2 regions of the Kytococcus sp. Marseille-QA3725 genome follow, and region 2 is predicted to be linked to the other one. Evidence: riboswitches for the same ligand, from Rfam matches in the RefSeq annotation. Region 2 holds a riboswitch; the other holds the start of a gene.
What was found. Region 2 has a riboswitch for S-adenosylmethionine ahead of ACY8FT_RS02120 (methionine ABC transporter ATP-binding protein). Riboswitches for the same ligand answer to the same signal wherever they lie in the genome.
Positions count from the first base shown of each region.

Region 1: linked by a shared signal. The riboswitch ahead of ACY8FT_RS07675 (O-acetylhomoserine aminocarboxypropyltransferase/cysteine synthase family protein) and the one ahead of ACY8FT_RS02120 (methionine ABC transporter ATP-binding protein) in region 2 are both predicted to bind S-adenosylmethionine.

Region 1 is NZ_JBUCLA010000001.1:1,661,002-1,668,231, reverse strand. Features, by position in the region: gene ACY8FT_RS07680 (alanine racemase) at 1-1,059, shown strand, start outside; SAM riboswitch class I at 1,182-1,283, shown strand; gene ACY8FT_RS07675 (O-acetylhomoserine aminocarboxypropyltransferase/cysteine synthase family protein) at 1,535-2,953, shown strand; gene metX (homoserine O-acetyltransferase MetX) at 2,950-4,119, shown strand; partial or broken gene ACY8FT_RS07665 (chorismate-binding protein) at 4,142-4,648, opposite strand; partial or broken gene ACY8FT_RS07660 (glutamine amidotransferase-related protein) at 4,674-6,149, opposite strand; gene ACY8FT_RS07655 (hypothetical protein) at 6,188-6,367, opposite strand; gene ACY8FT_RS07650 (aminotransferase class IV) at 6,378-6,953, opposite strand; gene ACY8FT_RS07645 (5'-methylthioadenosine/adenosylhomocysteine nucleosidase) at 7,038-7,230, shown strand, end outside.
Region 2 is NZ_JBUCLA010000001.1:456,395-463,624, forward strand. Features, by position in the region: gene betA (choline dehydrogenase) at 1-1,471, shown strand, start outside; gene betT (choline BCCT transporter BetT) at 1,611-3,935, shown strand; gene ACY8FT_RS02115 (hypothetical protein) at 4,023-4,703, opposite strand; SAM riboswitch class I at 4,872-4,962, shown strand; gene ACY8FT_RS02120 (methionine ABC transporter ATP-binding protein) at 5,174-6,127, shown strand; gene ACY8FT_RS02125 (methionine ABC transporter permease) at 6,124-6,777, shown strand; gene ACY8FT_RS02130 (MetQ/NlpA family ABC transporter substrate-binding protein) at 6,925-7,230, shown strand, end outside.

The sequences.
Region 1 (7,230 bases), 1.2 Mb from region 2:
GGGCAGGCCCTGCGTCCGCACGCGAAGACCCACAAGTGCCCCCGCATCGCGGCCCTGCAGCTGGAGGCCGGGGCGGTCGGGCTGACGGTCGCGACCCTGGGGGAGGCCGAGGTGTTCGCGGACGCCGGCTGCGGTGATCTGCTCATCGCCTACCCGGTGTGGTGGACGGCCGACCAGGCCCGCCGGGCCGCCGAGCTGGCTGCCCGGGTGCGTCTGGCCGTGGGGGTCGACTCGGTCGAGGCCGTCGAGCGCCTCGCCGGGCTGTGGGGTGCGTCGTCGGCCCGACCGGACGACACGTCCAGCTCGGACGACCGGGTGTGCTCGGTCGGCGGGCTGCGGACGCGGGGCGAGGTGCCCACGACCCGGCCGGAGCTCGTGGTGGAGGTCGACACCGGCCACCACCGCAGCGGGTGCGAGCCCGAGGAGATCGAGGCGGTGGCACGCGCCGCCCTCCGGGCCGGTCTGGTGGTGCGCGGTGTCTTCACCTTCCCCGGCCACAGCTACACCCCCGAGGGGCGCGAGCAGGTGGTCGCCGACGAGGCCGCGGTCATCGCCCGGGCCGCTGACGTCCTCCGGCGGGCCGGCGTGCCCGCCCCGCTGGTCTCCGGCGGATCCACCCCCTCGGTGGCGCTGGAGGAGAGCGGCTTCGACGAGCTGCGCCCCGGTGTCTACGTCTTCGGCGACGCGCAGCAGTGGGAGCTCGGCACCTGCACACCGGAGGAGATCGCACTGACCGTGCACTCCACCGTCGTCTCCCACGCGGGAGGGCGCCTGGTGCTCGATGCCGGCAGCAAGGCCCTCGGCGCCGACCGTCCCGGGTGGGCCTCGGGGTACGGGCGCCTGCTGGACCACCCGGAGGCCCGGATCGAGCTGCTCTCGGAGCACCACGCCGTGGTCGTGCTGCCCGACGGGGAGCCGCTGCCCGCCCGGGGCAGCGTCGTGCGGGTGGTGCCCAACCACGTCTGCAACGCGGTGAACCTCACCGACGAGCTGCTGGTCGAGGAGGCCGGGCAGGTCCGGGAGCGGTGGGCCGTCGAGGCTCGGGGGTTGAACGCCTGAGGCCGGTGTCCGGAGGGCGGGCTCGGCGCGGCCGGCTGGGCCAGGGGCGGAACGCCTGAGGTGGCCGGGGTCCGGTGAAATGCACCCTTGCCCCTTGGGGAGCAGAGGCGTACAGTGCCGGGAACTCATCCAGAGCGGCCGAGAGACGTGGCTCCACGACGCCGCGGCAACCCGGCGGACCGAGAGGTCCGACCCACGGGTGCCACTGCCACGATCGATGCGAAGGAGATCGAGATGCAGCAGCGCACCTCCACCCACCTGACGCGCACCGCCGTGGCCGGTCCTGCCGTCCTGGTCATCCCGTCGTCGTCGATACGAATGCCGCAGGCGCAGCGGGCCCACTGAGCCCCTGCGCCGAGCCCTCGAGGCCCGACGACCACCTTTCCCGCCGCCACCCGTCCACCGGGTGGTCGGCAGGCCGTACCCCCCTGCGTGACGTGCACCGCGGGGCGGCCACGCACACCCAGGAGACGCCATGACGCAGTCCACCGATCCCACCTCCACCACCGCGACCCCCGCCGAGACGGCGCACCCGGAGACCGGCACCACCACCCCGTCCGCCGCTGACGAGGTCACCTGGGGCCTGTCCACCCGCGCGGTCCACGCCGGTCAGGTGCCCGACTCGGACACCGGGTCCCGCGCCCTGCCGCTGTACCAGACCACGAGCTACGTGTTCCGGGACGCCGACCAGGCCGCCGGCCGCTTCGCGCTCGCGGAGCTCGGCCCCATCTACACCCGGCTGAACAACCCCACCAGCGAGGCCGTCGAGGAGCGGCTCGCGGCCCTCGACGGCGGGGTCGGTGCCCTGCTGCTCTCCTCCGGGCAGTCGGCCACCACCCTGGCCCTGCTCAACCTGTGCGACGCCGGGGACCACGTCGTGGCCTCCAGCCACCTGTACGGCGGCACGCAGAACCTCTTCTCCGTCACCCTGCGGCGCCTCGGCATCGAGGTGAGCTTCGTCGACCCGACCGACCCGGCTGCCTGGCGCGAGGCGGTCACCGAGCACACCAAGGCCTTCTACGCCGAGAGCATCGCGAACCCGTCCGGAGTGGTGCTCGACGTCGCCGCCGTGGCCGAGGTGGCCCACGAGGTGGGGGTTCCGCTGGTGGTGGACAACACCATCGCCACACCGGCCCTGCTGCGGCCCCTGGAGCACGGGGCCGACGTGGTCGTCTACTCGGCCACCAAGTTCCTCGGTGGGCACGGCACCGCGGTGGCCGGTGCGATCGTCGACGGCGGCCGCTTCGACTACGGGGCCCACGGGGACCGGTTCCCGCACTTCACCGAACCCGACCACACGTACAACGGGCTGGTCTTCGCCCGCGACCTCGGGGAGGGCGGTGCCTTCGGTGTGAACCTCTCCTTCATCCTGCGTGCCCGAGTGGTCCTCCTGCGTGACCTCGGCTCGTCGGTGGCCCCGTTCAACGCCTGGCTCATCGCACAGGGGCTGGAGACGCTGACGCTGCGGATGGAGCGACACGTCGCCAACGCGCGGGTGATCGCCGAGTGGCTCGCCGCGCACCCGCAGGTCGAGCGCGTGCACTGGGCCGGACTGCCCGACCATCCCTCCCACGAGGTGGCCCGGCGCTACCTGCCCGAGGGGCCGGGGTCGGTCCTCTCCTTCGAGGTCGCCGGTGGCGCCGAGGCCGGCCGGGCGTTCGTCTCCGCGCTGCGGCTGCACAGCCACGTGGCCAACATCGGGGACGTGCGCTCGCTGGTGATCCATCCGGGCTCGACCACCCACGCCCAGCTCTCGGAGGAGGAGCAGCGCGCCGCGGGTGTGGCACCGGGCCTGGTGCGGTTGAGCGTGGGCATCGAGGACGTCGACGACCTGCTCGCCGACCTCGAGCGGGGCTTCGCGGCCCTGCCGAGCACCGAGGGCGTGGCGCGGTGAGCGGCGTGTTCCTGTCCGAGGCGCCCGCGTGGGAGTGCGTCCGGGGCGTCGCGCCGGGTGCGGGCCGGGGTGCAGTGCGGCCCGGGGAGCCGGGCACGGAGGTCCGCCCGGGCCCTGCCGCGGCTCCCACCCGACGCCTGCTGCGGCCCGGCCCGGTGCGGCTGGAGTCCGGGGAGCTGCTGCGTCCCGAGGTCGCCGTCCGCTCCTGGGGGCCACCGCCGGCCGCCGACGGCTCCAACGTCGTGGTGGTGCTGCACGCACTCACGGGGGACTCCCACGTCGGGGGACCGGGCGGGCCGTCGCACGCGCCGGACGGGTGGTGGCCCGACGTCATCGGGCCGGGGCGGCCGCTGGACACCGAGCGCCTCCACGTCGTCGCCCCCGACGTCCTGGGCGGCTGCAGCGGCACCACCGGCCCGGCCAGCACGGCCCCGGACGGCCGGGCCTGGGGCAGCCGCTTCCCGGCGGTGACGGTGCGCGACCAGGTGGCCGTGGAGGTTGCTGCCCTGCAGGCCCTCGGGGTGCGGCGGGTGGCGCACGTCATCGGTGCCTCGGCCGGTGGCATGCGGGCCCTGGAGTGGGGTCTGCAGCAGGAGGTGGAGGTCGGGCACCTCTGCGTCGTGGCCGCCCCCGCGGTGGCCTCGGCGGACCTCCGGGCCGGTGTGGCCCTGCAGCGAGCAGCCGTCGAGGGCGATCCGGCCTGGGCGCAGGGTGACTACCACCCGGGCCCCGGCCCGGTGGCGGGACTCGCCCTGGCGCGCCGGATGGCGATGCTGACCTACCGCAGCGCCGACGGACTGGAGCGACGGTTCGGGGACCCGGCCGCGGTCGACCCGCGGTCCTGTGTGGGCTCCTGGCTCGACCACCACGGGCACGTCTTCGTGGAGCGCTTCGACCCCGGTGCCTACCTCGCCCTCTCCGACGCCATGGCGGGCCACGACGTCGGGCGTGCACGGGGCGGCGTGGAGGCCGCTCTGGCCGGGATCCGGGCCCGGGTCACCACGGTCGCGGTGAGCAGCGACCGGCTGGTGTCCCCGGCCGAGGTGCGCCGGGTGGCCGCCGGCACGGGCGGGGCGTACGTCGAGATCGACACCGACGCCGGCCACGACGGCTTCCTCATCGAGTCCGAGGCGACGGGGCAGGTGCTGCGCGAGGCGCTCGCCTGAGGCGAGGGGAGGACCGCGTCCCTCACCGGCAGACAGCCGAGGCCTTCGCCACCATCTCGTCGAACTCCTCCGAGGGGTCGGAGGCGAGCACCACGGCCCCGCCCGCCCCGATCTCGACCCTGCCGCCCCCGACGACGGCGGTGCGGATGACGATCGCGAGATCCGCCGCACCGGTGGCCGACAGGTACCCGAGCGTGCCGGAGTACACCCCGCGCGGGCCGTCCTCCAGGGAGTCCAGGAGCTCCATGGAACGCAGCTTCGGTGCGCCCGTCATCGACCCGCCGGGAAAGGTCGCCCGCAGCAGGTCGAGCGTCCCGAGCCCGGGAGACAGGCGTCCCGTGACGGTGGTGACGAGCTGGTGCACCGTGGCGTGCGACTCCACCTGCATGAGCGCGGGCACCCGCACCGTTCCGGCTGAGCACACGCGCGCCAGGTCGTTGCGCAGGAGGTCCACGATCATGAGGTTCTCCGCGCGTGTCTTCGGGTCGGCCGCCAGTCGTGCGGCCGCCCGTGCGTCCTGCGCCGGGTCCTCGTGGCGCGGGGGCGGTCCCCTTGATCGGCCGGGTCTCGACGGTGCCGTCGTGCCGCACCCGCAGGAAGCGCTCGGGGGAGGAGGAGAGCATTGACCACTCCCCGCTCCGGAGGAGCGCTGCGTAGGGCGCCGGGTTGGTGGAACGCTGCCGGAGGTACGCCGCCTGCACCGTGTCCACCGCGTCGTTCCCGGTCGGCACCACGCCCTCTCCACCGAGCGGGGCGGAGACCCGGGTGGTGAGGCACAGCTCGTAGGACTCACCGGCCTCCAGCAGGGCCCGGCAGGCCTCCACCCGGCGCTCGTAGTCCTTCCGCGCACACACCAGGTGGTCAAGCGGGTTCCGCACCAGCGGCTGCTCGGCCACGGCGGGACGCGGCAGCCGGGTCGCCGCCCGGCCCAGGGCTGCCACGGCCTCACCGACCCACCGCTCGGAGGTCTCCACCGAGGACGGGTCGTCGGGGCAGTGGGCCACCACCCACCCGCCTCCGGACTCGTGGTCGAGCACCACGTACCGGTCCGCCGAGTGCCACCGGGCCTCCGGGGAGTCGGCCGGCGCGACCGCGGGTGCGTCGGGGCGCGGGTCGAGCCAGCGTCGTGCCTCGTACCCGATCCAGCCCACGTAGCCGCCCTGCAGGTCGAAGGGCAACGTCGGATCGGGCGGTGTGGGCCGTCCGGCGAGGGCTTCCTCCAGTGCGACGAAGGGGTCCTCGTCCCGGTCCGGTGCGACCGTCTCGGACCACGGCCCTCCCGGCACACCGATGAAGGAGAAGCGCCCCTCACAGACGCCCGGGCGGGAGGTGTCCAGCCACCACGAGTCAGCGGTGCCCCCGGCCAGCGTGCGTGCCCAGCCGGCCACCTGGGGGCCGTCCGGGCAGTCGTCCGCGGGCAGGTGCCGGACGACCACCCGCCACGACGGGGCGTCCGGTGACGCGGCAGCGTGCTGACGTGCCGCGGCGACGAAGGCCCCCACCACCTGCTCCCCGACGGTGGTGGCCACCGACTCCGGGTGGAACTGCACGCCCCACCACGGGCGCTCGGTGTGGTGCATCGCCTGGACGACCCCGTCGCCCGAGCGGGCGTCCACCACCCACCCTTCCGGCAGCGGTTCGGCGACCGCGAGGGAGTGGTACCGCACCACCTGTGCGCCGTCGGACACGTCGGCCAGCAGGCCACCGCCCTGGTGGATCAGCTCGTCGACCAGGCCGTGCTGGGGCCGTGGCGCCGGAACCACCCGTCCGCCGGTGGCCACGGCCATCAGCTGGTGCCCGAGGCAGACCCCGAGGGTCGGCACCGTGGCGTGCTCGAGTGCCCACGCCGAGAGCCGCACGTCCTCCGCGTGGTCCGGGGTGCCGGGACCCGAGGAGATCACCAGGGCGTCCACCTCGTGCACCGCCGTCCGGATGCGGGCGTCGTCGTGGGCGAGGACCAGCGGCGCCGCCCCCGCCGCCTGCGTCAGGAGGTCGGCCAGGATGTGGGTGTACGAGTCGTGGTTGTCCACGAGCAGCACCCGCAGGGGTGCCGTGGCGGGGCCGCTGCTCACGGCATGCGGGCCAGGGCCTCGTACCACACCTCGGCGCGCTCGGGCTCCGACAGCCCGAGCTCCTGCCCGTCGTGCTGCCAGGCGCTGACGCCGCTGATGCCGTGCAGCGAGCTGAGCCACCACAGCTCGTGGCCGACGAGCTCCTCGGGGCGGCGTCGCGCGTGCCGGATCCCCACTCCGCGCTGCTCAGCCAGGGTGCACAGGCGCTGCTCGGTGACCGACGGCAGGCGCCCCTCCGGGGGGCGGCAGCACCAGGTGGTGGTCCTCCCACCAGACCAGGGTCCCGAAGCCGCCCTCCACCAGGTGCCCCGCGGCATCGCACAGGGCGGCCTCGTCGGCACCCTCGCGCTGGGCCCTCCGACGGAGGTCGCCCTGGAGCAGGAGGTCGGGGCCCTTGACCTCGGGGTGGGTGCGCGGATCGGCCTCGGGGAGGGTCCAGAGCCGGGTGAGCGGCCGTCGTGGTGGTGCCGGTCGCGTCAGGACGGTCACGCCGCTGGGACGGGCCTCCAGGCTGGGGAACCAGTCCCCGGTGGCCAGCTCTTCGGGCAGCAGGTCGGTTGCCTCGTGGATGCGCTCCTCCCAGTGGTGCAGGAGCGGCCACATGCGGCGTGCACCGTCGATCGTGCGCCGCAGGTGGGCGTCCCGCCCGGGCCAGTGCCCGTCGGTGTGCCGCCAGGAGCTCACCACTGCCGTCTCGTCCACCGACTCCACCTCCGGACCTTCCTGCGCCGGGCGCGGTCGGCGTCCCGTTCGCCACGACATCGGCACATTGTGCGCCATGGACACACCGGCTCGCGGGGAGGTCGCCCCGTCGGCCCGGGGCAGCCGGCGTGGCACCATGCCGCCATGTCCGAGGTGCTGGGTCTGCTGGGAGCCATCGAGGCCGAGGTCGTGTCGCTGCGTGCGGCGCTCACCGGGGCCCGGACCGAGGAGGTCCTCGGGGTGGAGGTCACGCGCGGGGAGCTCGACGGGTTTCCCGTCCTCGTCGCCCGCTGCGGTGTCGGCAAGGTGAACGGTGCGCTGGGTGCCGCCGCGCTGC
Region 2 (7,230 bases):
CATGATCTTCCAGCGCGGCAACGCCGGCGACTACGCCAAGTGGGCGCAGAACGAGGGCATGGAGCACTGGGACCACGCCCACAACCTGCCCTACTTCAAGCGCATGGAGACCTGCCTGTCCGGCGCCGACGCCTGGCGCGGCGGCGCGGGCCCGCTGAAGCTCGAGCGCGGCCCGGCCAGCTCGCCGCTCTTCCAGGCCTTCTTCGAGGCCACGCAGCAGGCCGGCTACCCCCGCACCGACGACGTGAACGGCTACCGGCAGGAGGGCTTCGCGCCCTTCGACCGCAACGTCTTCCAAGGCTCGCGCCTCTCGGCCTCGCGCGCCTACCTGTGGCCGATCCGCAAGCGGAAGAACCTGCACGTGCGCACCCTGAGCCACGTGACCGAGCTGCGCTGGGAGGGCACCCGCGTCACGGGCGTCGACTTCGTCCGCGGCCCGCGCCGCACCCACCACTCGGTGGAGGCCGGGGAGGTCATCCTCTGCGGTGGCGCGTTCAACTCCCCGCAGACGCTGCAGCTCTCGGGCGTCGGTGACCCCGAGACCCTGCGCGCCGCCGGCGTCACGCCGCGCGTCGAGCTGCCGGGCGTGGGCCAGAACCTGCAGGACCACCTCGAGGTGTACCTGCAGCACGCCGCCACCCAGCCGGTGTCGATGGCGCCGTGGCTGGACCTCAAGAAGGCGCCGTACATCGGGGCCGAGTGGCTGTTCCGCAACCGGGGCCCGGGCGCGACCAACCACTTCGAGGCCGGTGGCTTCATCCGCACCAGCGACCGCGTGGACTACCCGAACCTGATGTTCCACTTCCTGCCGATCGCGGTGCGCTACGACGGCACCGCCTCCGGCGGCGACCACGGCTACCAGGTGCACATCGGCCCGATGAACTCCGACGTGCGCGGCGACCTGCGGATCCGCAGCAACGACCCGTTCCAGCACCCGGCCATCCGGTTCAACTACCTGTCCACCGAGAACGACCGCCGCGAGTGGGTCGAGGTCATCCGCGCCGCCCGGCACATCCTGGGTCAGCCGGCCTTCGCCCCGTTCAACGGCGGTGAGATCTCGCCCGGACCGTCGGTGCAGACCGACCAGGAGATCCTGGACTGGGTGGCCCAGGACGCCGAGACCGCGCTGCACCCGAGCTGCTCGGCCAAGATGGGCCGCGACCCGATGAGCGTCGTGGACCCGGACACGATGCAGGTGCACGGCACCCAGGGGCTGCGCGTCGTCGACGCCTCGGTGTTCCCCTCCATCACCAACGGCAACATCTACGCCCCGGTGATGATGGTGGCCGAGAAGGCCGCCGACCTGATCGCCGGCAACACGCCGCTGGCCCCGGAGCACCCGCCGGTCTACCGCGCGAACGCGGGCATGCCGCTGTACCCGCAGGGTGACCCGCGCAACGACGCCTGGGACGCGCTCGAGTCCGTCCCGACCGCCGAGGAGGCCCTCCGCGCTTCCGGCACCGTCGGCTGACGCCCCCCGCGACCGGGGCGGGGACCCCATCGGGGTCCCCGCCCCGGTTCGCATGCCCGCGCGCCGGGGTCAGAGGCCGGCGCACCCCACACACCGCACGCTCACTCCCGCACCGTCGCCGGTGCGGAGGAAGGAAGCCATGAGCTCCGTCATGACCGAGGAACACGCCGCGCCGCCGGGCGAGGAGCAGGAGGGGCCGCGCGTCGTGTGGCCCGTTCTGGTCCCCGCGGGTCTGGTCACCGTGCTCGTCGCCGGGTGGGCCCTGGTGGCCCCGGAGGCGTCCGCCACCCAGCTGGGTCACCTCGTCGGCTGGATCTCCAACTGGTTCGGCTGGTTCTACATCGCGCTGGCCACCGTCGTGCTCGTCTTCGTCGTGTACCTGGCCCTGCGCTACTCGCGCGTCCGGCTCGGCGCCGACAGCGACCGGCCCGAGTTCTCGACCTTCGCCTGGGCAGCGATGCTCTTCGCCGCCGGCATCGGCACCGACGTCATGTTCTTCGCCGTCGCCGAGCCCGCCACCCAGTTCCTCGCACCGCCCGAGGTCGAGGCCGGCTCCATCGAGGCCGCCCGCGAGGCGACCGTCTGGACGATGTTCCACTACGGCATCACCGGGTGGGGCATGTACACGCTCATGGGCATCGCGCTGGGCTACTTCGCCCACCGGCGAGGGTTGCCGCTGGCCGTCCGCTCGGCGCTGCACCCGATCTTCGGGCGCCGCATCCAGGGCCCCGTGGGCCACGCGGTGGACACCGCGACCGTGCTGGGCACCATCTTCGGTGTCGCCACCTCGCTGGGCATCGGCGTCGTCATGCTCAACGTCGGCATCGACATCCTCTTCGGGACCGGGCAGGGGACCGGCGCCCAGATCGGCCTGGTCGTGCTCGCGGTGGCCGTGGCGACCGTCTCGGCGACCACCGGCGTCGACCGCGGCATCCGGCTGCTCTCGCAGCTGAACGTGCTGCTGGCGATCCTGCTCGCCGGCTGGGTGCTGGTCACCGGCGAGACCTCCTTCCTGCTGCGCGCCATCACCATGAACGTCGGGGACTACGTCTCGCTCTTCCCGGGCATGACGCTCAACACCATGGCCTTCGACCACCCGAGCGACTGGATGGGCGCGTGGACCCTCTTCTTCTGGGCCTGGTGGGTGGCCTGGGCGAGCTTCGTCGGCATGTTCCTGGCCCGCATCTCGCGCGGTCGCACCATCGGGCAGTTCGTGTTCGGCACGCTCACCATCCCCTTCTGCTACATCGTCATGTGGGTCTCGGTGTTCGGGAACACCGCGGTCGAGCGCATCCGCGGCGGTGACAAGGCGTTCGGAGAGCTGGCCATGAACTCGCCCGAGCAGGGCTTCTTCACCCTCCTGCAGGACCACCCGCTGCCGATGGTGCTCGTGGGTCTGGCCACCTTCGTCGGGCTGCTGTTCTACGTGACCTCCGCCGACTCCGGTGCGCTGGTCATGGCCAACCTGTCCTCGTACCTGCCGGACCCGGAGCACGACGCCCACCCGGCGCTGCGCATCTTCTGGGCCGTCGCGACCGGTGTGCTCACCATCGCGATGCTGCTGGTGGGCGGCATCCCGGCGCTGCAGAGCGCCACCATCGTGATGGGCCTGCCGTTCGCCGTGGTGATGATCCTGGTGATGGTGGGCCTGCACCGGGCCCTCGAGGCCGAGCGGGCCCGGGCGGACGCGCACCGTGCCTCGCTGACCGGTCAGCTGGCCCGCGGCGAGGAGCACGGTGGCTCGTGGCGCCGTCGACTCGGTCTGGCGCTCGGCTCGGTGAGCGTCGGTCGTGCGACCGCGCGGCTCGACGAGACGGTGCTCCCGGCCCTGGAGTCGGTGGCGACCGAGCTGCGGGGGCAGGGCGTGGAGGCGCGGGTCGAGGCCAGCGAGCCGCTGGAGCGGGGCCGCGTCAAGCGTCGTGCCGCCCTCATCGTGCCGGCGCCGGTGATGGCCGACGGGAGCGGGCCGATGGACCCCTTCCGCTACCCGGTGCAGGTGCGGGTGGTGCCGCAGCCGAGCTACGGCGCCCGCGTGCTGGAGGCCGACGACACGACCACCCGGCTGGAGGTCGCCCTGCCGACCGGTGAGGTCTACGACGTGCTCGGGTACGACGCGGACACCCTGTGCCACGACGTGCTCGACCACTACGAGCGCTGGGCGGCGTACGCGCCGTACCCACCCGGACCCCCGTATGGGGGACCTCCGTACGGGGCCTGCGGGGGCCGGTGGGAGCGGCGTCCCAGGATCCACAGCAGGATGCCGAGGCCGAGCAGCAGCAGGGCCAGGGAGAAGCCGAAGATCGCCCCCAGCATGCCGAAGACGGCCGCGATGATCGCCAGGACGAGGAACACCAGGCCCAGCACGGTGAGGACCTTGCCGGCGCCCCTCATCGGACGCTCCAGAGGCACTGGGCCCCCGCCGACGGTGCGACGGGGGAGGTCCCCCGGAGGGTCTCCCTCCTGACCGGTGTGTGGACGAACGACGAGGAGGGTCCCGGCACACGCCGGGACCCTCCTCGTCGGTGTCGTGCCGCGGGGGCACGGTGTGTGGTCAGCCGCGGGGCGGCGGGGGCGGGGTGTTGTCCCCGCGGTCCCAGGACCGGTCGTCGCGCACCGGCTCGCCGTAAGTCGGCCGGTCGGTGGAGGCGTACGGGGCCGGCGGGGCCTGGTGACCCTGCTGGCTGTACGGGGCGGAGCGGGCGAACTGGTCGGAGTACTCGCCGTTGCTGTAGTGCGAGTAGGTCTGCTGCTTCTGCTTGCGGCGACCGAGGAACCAGAGCAGGCCACCGACCGCCATGAGGAACAGGCCGAGCAGGCCGAAGATGATCGCGGCCAGCGCGCCCAGACCGAGCTTCATGAAGTCGGAGAACTCACCGGGTCCGGAGAGTGCGTAGTCGCTGCCGGGGCAGGTGACCATGACGTCTCCCTCGCCGTCGGCCGTCAGCGTGCCGAGGACCTGGTCGCCGTTGATCTCGAAGTCGGCGTTGGCCGGCATCGCCTCGATGCTGCCGCCGGTCGCGGAGCACTCGGAGGCGTCGCCGGAGCTGTCCCCGAGGAGCATGCGCGACTCGTCGTCGTCCATGGAGACCGAGGTGGCGCCGTTGATCGTCTCCTTCTCGGTGAGGGCGTCGTTCGCCGAGCCGAAGGAGGTGCCGGCCACGATCGCCCCGATGATGCCGAGGACCAGCGACAGGACACCCAGGAAGAACAGGATCTTGCCGAAGGTCTTCATCGGCGTTCCCCTCTCGTGTCAGCGCCCGGGTGTCCCGGGCGGGTGTGCGTGCGGGGCAGGACGCCCCACGGTGGGGGCAACGGTACCGAGCCCGCGGCCGCCTGGCCGCAGGACGAGGCGGGGAGGGGCGCATTTGGCGAATTCCTTCTCGCGGCGTATCTTGAGCGCACTGTATCCAGAGCGGTGGAGAGATCTGGCTCCCTGAAACCGCAGCAACCCCCCGGCAGGGCGAGGGTGCTAACGCCAGAAACGATGGAGGAAACGATGCGCATCTGCTGTATGTGGACGAGGTCCTGAGGCTCCTGCCGGACCATCGACCCCTCACCCCGTGGTGAGTCGTCGTCGGACCCGGTAGTCCCCAGGCCCTCAGAACCCACGCCCCCCTTTTTTCGCCCCCGGCGTCGACCCGGGTCTGCCTCGGCATTCCCAGGTGTCCGTCGGGTCATTCCGTCGTGCCCGGAAGGACCTTCATGATCACCCTGGACAAGGTGTCCAAGACCTATTTCCCCACCGGTGGGGGAGAGCCCGTCCACGCCCTGGACGAGGTCTCCCTGCACATTGACCGTGGCAGCGTGCACGGCGTCGTCGGGCCGTCCGGCTCCGGCAAGTCGACGCTGGTGCGTTGCATCAACCTGCTGGAGCGCCCCACCTCGGGCAGCGTGACCGTGGACGGCCGTGAGCTGACGGCGCTGCGGGCCGGGGAGGTGCGTCGGGCCCGCCGTGAGATCGGCATGATCTTCCAGCACTTCAACCTGCTGGACTCGCGCACCGCCGCACAGAACGTCGCGCTGCCGCTGGAGCTGGCCGGGGTCGGCCGCACCGAGCGGGCCCGGCGGGCCGCCGAGCTCCTGGAGCGCGTCGGGCTCGCCGATCGCGCCGGAGCGCACCCGCGGCAGCTCTCCGGCGGGCAGAAGCAGCGCGTCGCGATCGCCCGGGCGCTGGTCACCGGCCCCGCGGTGCTGCTCTGCGACGAGGCCACCAGCGCGCTCGACCCGGAGACCACCGACGGCGTGCTGGACCTGCTGCGCGAGCTCACTGAGGACCTCGGGCTGACCACCGTGCTCATCACGCACGAGATGGACGTCGTCACCCGCGTGGCTGATGCAGTGACCCTGCTCTCGGCCGGTCGGGTCGTGGAGTCCGGCTCCCTGGCGGAGGTCGCCGCCACCCGGGGGAGCACCCTTGCCTCCCAGCTCGTGCCGCGCCCCGTGCGCCCGCTGGAGGCCGCCGGGCTGCCGCCCGGTGCGCGCCTCCTCACCCTCGACCTGGCCACCCAGGACGAGGACGCCATCATCGCCGAGCTCACCGCCACCGGCCACCGGGTGCAGGTGGCCGCGGCCCGCGTGGAGAACCTCCACGGCTCGCGCATCGGCACCCTCGACCTGCTCGTCACCGAGCCCGCCCGACAGGAGACCCTCGCATGACCACCGACCGCCTCGTCGAGGAGCTCGTCTCCGGCACCCTGGACACCCTCTACATGGTGGGGCTGGCAACCGGGATCGGTCTGCTGGTCGGCCTGCCGCTGGGCGTTCTGCTCGTGGCCACGGCGCCCGGCGGGCTGTTCCCGCACCGCCTGCTCAACGCGGTGGTGGCCGCCGTCGTGAACGCGGGCCGCTCCATCCCGTTCATCATCCTGCTGGTGCTCGTGGCCCCGATGACCAAGGTGCTGGCCGGCACCACCATCGGCCCGACGGCGGCCGCCGTGCCGCTGACCCTGGGCGCCATCCCGTTCCTGGCCCGCCTCGTGGAGACGGCGCTGCGGGAGGTCGACCCGGGCAAGGTGGAGGCCGCCTCCGCGATGGGGGCCAGCCGCGGTCAGGTGATCCGGGCGGTGCTGCTGCCCGAGGCGCTTCCGGGCCTGATCGCCGGCCTCACCGTCACCGTCGTCGCGCTCATCGGCTACTCCGCGATGGCCGGTGCTGTCGGTGGCGGGGGACTGGGCGACCTCGCCATCCGCTACGGCTACCAGCGGTTCGACATGACCGTGACCATCGCCTGCGTGCTGGTGCTCATGGCCCTGGTGGTCCTCGTGCAGTTCGTCGGGGACACCGCCGCCCGCCTCACCCGCCACTGACGGGGAGACGCCGCCGACCACCGGCGGCGTCCTCACCCCCCCCCCCACCCGCCCGGCACGGACCGGGCCCACCACCCGCCACGGCAGACCGCACCCGGTCGTGCCCAAGGCACCCCCTACCCGTGAACCCTCCCGAGAGGACCTGCCATGCCCCCCGCCGAGAGCTCCGCCACCCGTCCCACTCCCTCGCGCACCGCCGTCGCCCTGGCCGGACTGGCCCTGTCCGGGCTGGCGCTCACCGGCTGCGGCCGGGGTGACGCCTCGGCCGGCGACGTGCCGGTCGTGAAGGTGGCCGCGACGCCGACCCCGCACGCCGAGATCCTGCGCTTCGTCGACGACGAGGAGCTGGACGCCGAGAACGGATTCGAGCTGGAGGTCGAGGAGTTCACCGACTACGTGCAGCCGAACGTGGCACTGCACGAGGGCTCGGTGGACGCGAACTACTACCAGCAC